DNA from 2 places in the Acidovorax sp. SRB_24 genome. Region 2 is predicted to be linked to the other one. Evidence: predicted binding sites of a transcription regulator. Region 2 holds the regulator's gene; the other holds the start of a gene.

Region 1 (4,161 bases), on a different contig from region 2:
CGGCGACTACGCCAAGACCAGCGCCGAAGCCGCGGGCGGCATCCTGCGCCTGGGCGCGCCCGGCGCCGCCACCGCCGCACCGCTGGCCCCGGCCCTGCAGGCCTACATCGACCTGGTGCGCGCCTTCAACAGCAGCCCCAGCACCAAGGTCTACCCGGGCTCGCCCTTCATCATCCAGCGCCTGCTGCGCGCTCACGACAAGCTCAAGCTGTTCGAACTGCACCCGGCCGACCTGCGTGCGCTCGCGGGCAACGTGGCCCAGCTCGAGGCCGGCCGCCAAGTCGCCGTGCTGCACGAGGACGGCTTCGAGGGCATCAAGAAGTTCCTGCCCCCACCAGCCCGCCGCGCGCTCGTGTTGTGCGATCCCAGCTATGAAATCAAGAGCGACTACGGCAAAGTGCTGGACATGGTTGCGGATGCGCTCAAGCGCTTTGCCACCGGCACGTATGCCGTCTGGTACCCCATCATTCCGCGCCCCGAAGCACACGACCTGCCACGCCGCCTCAAGACCCTGGCCCAGAAGGCCGGCAAGGGCTGGCTGCACGCAACGCTGACCGTCAAGTCCAGCAAGATCACCGAAGACGCCGCAGGCGAGGTCAAGCGGCCCGGCCTGCCCGCGAGCGGCATGTTCGTGGTCAATCCGCCGCACACGCTCAAGGCGCAGCTCAAGGACGCCCTGCCCCAGATGGCCGAGCTGCTGGGCCAGGACAAACACGCCACGCACACGCTCGAAGCGGGCAGCTGAACGCGCCCCTGCCGGTCAGGTTGGCGGGCAGTCCTTCTCTTCCGGCTCCAGCACCGTCAGTACCACCGGCTTGGTGCCGCGCCCGAGCATGTCCAGCGCCCGGGCGGCGGCGCGGCTGAGATCGATGATGCGGCCGGCCGTGTGCGGTCCCCGGTCGTTGATGCGCACCTGCACCACCTTGCCGTTCACCAGGCTGCGCACGCACACCTGCGTGCCAAACGGCAGCGAGGGGTGCGCGGCCGTGAAAGCGTGCATGTCGAAACGCTCGCCACTGGCCGTGCGGCGGCGGTGCAAGGAGGCGCCATACCACGAGGCCTGTCCCTGCTCCTCGGCGCGCGCAGCGGGCGCTTCCACCGCGTCCCCCGCCGCGCTGTCGGCAGGACGGGGGGCGGGCAGGGGCCGGGGCGGCCGAGGCGATGCAGGGGCCTGCGGCGCGGCCGGCGCCGCTTGCGCGGGCCCGGGAGCAGGGACAGTCGCTGGCCTAGCGCGATCGCCCAGGGCGCAGCCCTGAACCAGCAGGGCGCCCGCGCAAGCGAGCACGGCGCAGCCCGCGGCGAGCGGAGAAAAACGGCCAGTGGCCAGGGAAAAACAGCGAATGAGGGCAGGCAACAAGCGCCAAATGGTAGCGCAGGCCAAAAAAATCCCCGCCGAAGCGGGGAAGGGACCTCGGCCGCTGGCCGGCGGCCGGTCGGGGCCGGCTACCGGCCGGAGCTCAGAAACGCCAGCCCAGGCCCACGCCGAACAGCACCGGATCGACCTTGAAGGTGCCGATCTTGGCGCCGGCAGCGGATACATCGGTGCGGATGTAGACCTTCTTCACGTCGAAGTTGAGGTACAGGTTCTTGGCGACCGGCACGTCCACGCCCACCTGCAGCGCGGGGCCGTAGCTGTTGCGGTCCACGGTCACGCCGGCAGGCAGGTTGACCGCGCTCAGGCGCGTGTAGTTGACGCCGGCGCCAACGTAGGGCTTGAACGCACCGAGGTTGGTGAAGTGGTATTGGGCGGTCAGCGTGGGCGGCAGGTGCTTGAACGAGCCGATGGCGGCGCCGTTCGAGTACAGCGTGTGCTTCTGCGGCACGGTCAGGATCAACTCGACGGCGACGTTCTTGTTGAAGAAGTAGCTGATGTCGACCTCGGGCAGCCACTTGTGGTTGGCCGACAGGCCCAGGCCGGTGGTGTCGCTGTTGTCGCTGCTCAGGTGCACGGCGCGTGCGCGCACCATCCAGGGGCCTTCGGCGGCCTGCTGGGCCACGGCGGCGGAGCTCAGGACAGTGCCCAGCAGGGCGGCGGCGATGGCGTGTTTTTTCATGTCTTTCATCCAAAGAAGTCCGGGGACAATCCCCAATGGCTATTGAATGACCGATGCGCTAAGGCACGGTTGACCTGTATCAATCCGTGTCGGCCGGTGGCATAAAAACATCACTCCCAGTAGGCCTATTGGCCCTCGCCGATCCCGGGCAGGCCCAGCCCCAGGCGGCGGCAGATCTCCAGCGTGGCCGCGCTCTGGTTCATGGTGTAGAAGTGCAGTGCTGGCGCCCCGCCCTCGCGCAAGCGCGCGCACAGCTCGGTCACCACGTCCAGCCCGAAGGCGCGGATAGAGGCCGTGTCGTCGCCAAAGCCCTGCAGGCGCAGCCGGATCCAGCGCGGGATCTCGGCGCCGCAGGCGTCGGAAAAGCGCATCAGCTGGGTCGATCCCATGATGGGCATGATGCCCGGCACGATGGGCACCTCGAGGCCCAGGCGCTGGGTCTCCTCGACGAATCTGAAGTAGGCGTCGGCGTTGAAGAAATACTGCGTGATGGCCGAATCGGCGCCCGCGCGCACCTTGGCGGCAAAGGCCTGCAGGTCGGCCTCGGGCGAGCGCGCCTGCGGGTGCACCTCGGGGTAGGCCGCGACCTCGATCTGGAAGCCGCGCCCCGTCTCGCTGCGGATGAATTCCACCAGATCGCTCGCGTAGTGGAACTCGCCGCCCGCGCCGTAGCCGCTGGGCAGGTCGCCGCGCAGCGCCACCAGGCGCTTGACGCCCATGGCCTGCAGCTGGGCCAGCTCGCCCCGCACCGAGGCGCGCGTGGCGCCGATGCACGAGAAGTGCGAGGCCGCGCTCACGCCTTCGGCCAGGATGTCGCGCACCGTGGTGAACGTGCCCTCCTGGGTCGAGCCGCCCGCGCCATAGGTCACGGAACAGAACTGCGGCTGCAGCGCATACAGCTGCTGGCGCACCGCGCGCAGCTTGTCGGCGCCCTCGGGCGTCTTGGTCGGAAAAAATTCCACGCTGACGGGAAACGGCGCACTCGGCGCCCCGCCTGCGTGCGTCGGGTTCGTTGCGCTCATGCGCCCCTCCTGGCAAAAACAAAAAACTCCCGGTTGCCGTCGCCGCCGTAGATCGGGCTGTCGAGCCAGGCCTGCACCTGCAGGCCCAGCGCGGCGCAGCAGTCGCGGATGCGCTGCTCGACCACGGCGTACAGCGCCGCATCGCGCACGATGCCGCCCTTGCCCACTTGCCCCGGTTGCAGCTCGAACTGCGGCTTGACCAGCATCAGCAGCGCGCCCTCCGGCGCCAGCAGCGGCACCAGCGCAGGCAGCACCAGCGTGAGCGAGATGAACGACAGGTCGCCCGTCACCACATCGAACAGCGGCGTGGTGTCAACGCCTGCGCACTCGGGGCGGCGGCGGCGCTCGACGGGCAGCGTGCCCGCTGCGCGCGCCTTCGCCTTTTCGGCGCGCTCGGCCTTGAAGCGCTCGATGTCTCGGTCCTTGGCGTCGTCGCTGTCGTCGTATTCCTCGTCCACCAGCCCGCCATTGCGCATCCAGCTGTAGGGCGCCTCGGGCTGGGTCTCGTTGTCGTCCACCTCCTCGATGACCTCGGACAGCGCCAGCTCGCAGTCCTGCTGCAGGGCGCCCGGTGTGAGCCCCCGCGCGTTCACGCCTTCGACACAGATGACGCGCGGGTCGCTGCGCAGCCGCTCGTGCAGCTGACCGTGGCCGACATCAACACCGACCACCTGTGCCGCGCCCTGCTGCAGCAGGCAGTCGGTGAAGCCGCCCGTGCTCTGGCCCACGTCCAGGCAGCGCAGGCCGGCCACGGACAGGGTCGTGGCCTGGAGCGCCCCTTCGAGCTTGAGGCCGCCGCGCGAGAGGTACTGTGCCTCGGCGCTGTCGAGCAGCCGCACCTCGGCCACGCTCGGGATGTCGTCACCGTTCTTGGCCACCTTCTGCCAGGGCGCGCGCGGCGACAGGCGCCACTCCACACCGGCCGCAATCAGCCGCTGCGCCTGTGAGCGCGTGGCCGCATGGCCAAAATCCACCAAAAAAACATCTGCGCGCATGCATCACTCTCTCGCCCACGGGCGATAGTTTTATATCAAATTGGCCTCTAGCCCTTGCTCCGTATGCGCTGATAGCTCCTAAAAACGCAT
Region 2 (4,161 bases):
CAAACGGCCACCATGGTAGGCCCACAGACGCCGGGCCTTCCCGCCCCTGCGCATCCACTGCAGCGGCTGCACGGTGCGCGGCTCGCTGGTCTGTGCCACATCCTCGCGGCCCATACCGGTCACCGCGCTGCAGGGGGCAGCACACATGGCAAGGCAGTGGGGCCCACCCACGAGCCCCATGACCAAGGCAGTCCAGGCGATAGAAGCAATCATGAACCCTAAATGATGCGCGAAAACCGCGCCCGGTTGCGGTCGGCCTGCAAGTACCTGTCAAACACGATGGCGATTCCGCGCACGAAGTACCAGCCCATGGGCGTCACCTCCACACCGTCGTCGCTCATGCGCACCAAACCCTGCCCGGCCATTTCCTGCAGCTGCTCCAGTTCAGCGGCAAAATACTGCCGGAAATCCAGCAGCCAGGCCTGCTCCATCGGCTCAAACAGGATTTCGCCCTGGCACATCAAGGCCATGATGGCAGCGCGCCGCACCAGATCGTCGCGCGAGAGCGCCAGGCCGCGCACGATCGGCAGCTTGCCCTGGTTGAGGCAGTCGTAATACTCATCGAGCGTCTTGGCGTTCTGGCTGTAAGTGGCGCCCACGCGGCCGATCGCGGAAACCCCCAAGGCGATCAGATCGCAGTCGGGCTGCGTGCTGTAGCCCTGGAAGTTGCGGTGCAGTCGCCCCTGGCGCTTGGCCACGGCCAGGGCATCTTCGGGCAACGCAAAATGGTCCATGCCCACATACACATAACCCGCCTGGCGGAAGGCTTCAAGCGAGCGCGACAGCATGGCCACCTTGGCCGACGCCATGGGCAGATCGGCCGAGATGATGCGGCGCTGCGGCTTGAAGCGCTCTGGCAGGTGCGCGTACGCGTACAGCGCAATGCGGTCGGGCCGCAGCTGCGCGACCTGCGCCAGCGTGCGGTCGAACGACTCCGGTGTCTGGCGCGGCAGGCCATAAATCAGGTCGACATTGACCGACTCGAAACCCAGGGCCCGGGCCTCCGCCACCAGCGCAAACACCTGCTCCGCAGGCTGGATGCGGTGCACGGCCTTCTGCACTTCCGCATCGAAGTCCTGCACACCGAAGCTCAGGCGGTTGAATCCCAACTCGGCCAGCAGCGCCAACCGGTCCGCGTCCACCGTGCGCGGATCGACCTCGATCGAATACTCGCCGCCCGGCGCAAACGTGAAGCTGCGCCGCAGCATGGCCATGAGTTCGCGCAGGCCCGCGTCGGACAAAAACGTGGGCGTGCCCCCGCCTAGGTGCAGCTGGCTGACCACCTGCCCCCCCCCGCAATGGGCCACATGCAAGTCGACCTCGCGGCTCAGGTAACGCAGGTAGACATCGGCACGCTCTGGGTGTTTGGTGATGATCTTGTTGCAGGCGCAGTAGTAGCACAGCGACTCGCAAAAGGGAATGTGCACATACAGCGAGAGCGGCAGCGCCTTGCCCGCAGCGCCGAGACGGCGTTGCTGCAAGGCAAGCACGTACTCATCTTCCCCAAACGCCTCGACAAAGCGGTCGGCCGTGGGATAAGAGGTGTAGCGCGGCCCGGGGACGTCAAACCGGGTGAGCAATTCGGGGGTAACAGCGGTCATGGAAAAAGCCTTCCTAGCGAACCAGCACACTGTGCAACACGGAAGCGCCCCTGTCCTTGACTTTGATCAAGGGTGTCTGCCGGGGTGGATGGTTCATAATTTGACCCATGTCAGACGCACCCTCCACCCGCACCGCCCTGGCGTCCCCAGCTTCGCCCTCCGACACTGCGCATGGGACGCACCACAGTGGCAGCATTCCCATCCAGGTGACGCCCCAAGCGCTCAAGGTGGTCTGCTCCAACTGCAACCTGCGCGAGCTGTGCATGCCCATGGGCTTGAACGATGCGCAGCTGCAGCGCATCGATGAAGTGGTGGCGACACGCCGCAAGGTCAAGCGCGGTGCCACGCTGTTTCGCAACGGCGAGGAGTTCACCTCGCTGTATGCAATCCGCACCGGGTTCTTCAAAACCTGCGTGGCCACCGAGGACGGGCGCGATCAGGTCACGGGCTTCCAGATGGCGGGCGAGATCATCGGCCTGGACGGCATCGTCAACGACCGGCACACCTGCGATGCCGTCGCCCTCGAAGACGCCGAGGTTTGCGTCATGCCTTTTGACCGCATTGAGGAGCTGTCGCGTGAAGTGACTGCGCTGCAAAGCCATGTACACAAGATCATGAGCCGCGAAATCGTGCGCGAGCACGGCGTGATGCTGCTGCTGGGCAGCATGCGCGCGGAAGAGCGCCTGGCCGCTTTCCTGCTCAACCTGGTGCAGCGCCTGCACACGCGCGGCTTCTCGCAGTCCGAGCTGGTGTTGCGCATGACGCGCGAGGAAATCGGCAGTTACCTGGGCCTCAAGCTCGAGACCGTGAGCCGCACCTTCTCCAAATTCGTCGAGGAAGGCACCATGGAAGTCAAGCAGCGCCATGTGCGCATCATCGACCCCGATGCGCTCAGGCGCCTTGTCAATCCGCAAAACTGCGGCTGATGAGCGCCTGCGCTGCGCTTATGCAAGACTGCAACAAGGCGACGCAAAAAAAGCCCCTGTCCGCTTGGAAAGGCGTTTTTTTCCCAGTAGCATCACCGGGCCAGTGGAGAAGCAGGTTTTCGCTGGTTCAATGACCACCCTAAAAAGGAAAACCCAACATGGCAACTGCAAAAAAAGCCCCGGCCCAGGCCGCCGCTGCTGACAAGGCCGCCGCTCCCGCCAAGAAGCGCACCCCCAACGCAGCCTTCATGAAGGCCCTGACGCCCAGCCCCGCCCTCGCCGCCGTGGTCGGCAATGCGCCGCTGCCGCGCACCGAAATCATCAGCAAGCTGTGGGTCTACATCAAGGCGCACAACCTGCAGGACGCCGCCAACAAGCGCATGATCAATGCCGACGCCAAGCTCAAGGAAGTCTTTGGCAAGCCCCAGGTGTCGATGTTCGAGATGGCCGGCCTGATCGGCAAGCACGTGAAGTAAGTCAGGCAGCTGCACTTTTTCTTCCAAGCCGGCTTAGGCCGGCTTTTTTTCGCCTGTGCTTCCGGTCCGCTGTGGTTTTTGCGACCAATGCGAATGAGAATGCATTTCATTTGATTTATCATGGCGTGCTTGTCGAAGCACAGCCAGTTTCCCAGCCACTGCCTCGCGTTCCCTGCTGACACCCTTGCGGTGTCGGTTGTATTTTCAAACCCGACGGAGGCCAGATTGGCACAACCACGCGCACAGCGCCGCAACCCCGCACTGCATTCCCCGCAGCCCCCCGCCCCCCTTTCCGCAGCGTCGCCTGCCGACAAGGCCATGCTGCCCCTGGGCGCACTGATGCTGGCCGCGTCCGTGGGCAGCTGGGCGCAAACCACCGAGACCGCCACGCCCACTCTCTCGACCGTCACCGTGCACGGCAGCGCCGAGATCCAAAGCAAGGACACGCTGCGCGCCAAGAAGACCACCGTGGGCAAGGGCAACCAGGACATCCGCGACATCCCCCAGTCCGTGACGGTGTTCACCGAAAAGCTGATGAACGACCGCAACCAGGACGACTTCCGCGACGTTCTGCGCACCACGGCGGGCGTCACGTTCCAGGCGGGCGAGACCGGCGAGGAAGACGTGCGCCTGCGCGGCTTCTCGCTGGGCCAGGCCGGTGACATCTACACCGATGGCATGAAGGACGCACCGCTGTACGAACGCGACACCTTCAACCTCGACCGCGTCGAGGTGCTCAAGGGTTCGGCCTCCATGCTGTTTGGCAAGGGCTCGACCGGCGGCGTGGTCAACCAAGTCAACAAGGCGCCGCTCCTGATCGACCAACACGAAGCCTCGTACACCCTGGGCACGGGCAAAGAGCACCGCCTCACGGGCGACTTCAACTGGAAGACCGGCGAGAACGCAGCGCTGCGCCTCAATGCCATGGTGCACAGCGCCGACAATTTCGGCGCCAAGCAGGACAAGCGCGGCATTGCGCCCACCTTCAGCTGGGGCATCGGCACGCGCGACGAGTTCTCGGTCGGTCTGTACTACCTGGATGTCCAGGGCCGCCCCAACTACAACCACCCGTGGATCAGCGACAACGGCAAGATCGTGCCCACCTTGCCGGCCAGGAACTACTACGGCCTGGCCAGCGACCACCTCAACACCTCGTCG

Evidence for each region. The regulator FNR, encoded in region 2, switches genes on or off when oxygen is low (the NO sensors DNR and NnrR bind a similar motif). The targets are predictions, from matches to a motif close to TTGATNNNNATCAA.
Region 1: a site for FNR is predicted at 2,124-2,137, ahead of B2J89_RS13275 (OmpW family protein). Genes of this name have one in related genera too.

Annotation. Positions count from the first base shown of each region.
Region 1 is NZ_MWOM01000036.1:25,376-29,536, forward strand. Features, by position in the region: gene B2J89_RS13265 (23S rRNA (adenine(2030)-N(6))-methyltransferase RlmJ) at 1-745, shown strand, start outside; gene B2J89_RS23215 (septal ring lytic transglycosylase RlpA family protein) at 761-1,099, opposite strand; gene B2J89_RS13275 (OmpW family protein) at 1,458-2,054, opposite strand; gene metF (methylenetetrahydrofolate reductase [NAD(P)H]) at 2,180-3,076, opposite strand; gene B2J89_RS13285 (TlyA family RNA methyltransferase) at 3,073-4,071, opposite strand.
Region 2 is NZ_MWOM01000011.1:5,297-9,457, reverse strand. Features, by position in the region: gene B2J89_RS05615 (sulfite exporter TauE/SafE family protein) at 1-213, opposite strand, end outside; gene hemN (oxygen-independent coproporphyrinogen III oxidase) at 219-1,601, opposite strand; gene fnr (fumarate/nitrate reduction transcriptional regulator Fnr) at 1,709-2,527, shown strand; gene B2J89_RS05600 (SWIB/MDM2 domain-containing protein) at 2,686-3,003, shown strand; gene B2J89_RS05595 (TonB-dependent receptor) at 3,322-4,161, shown strand, end outside.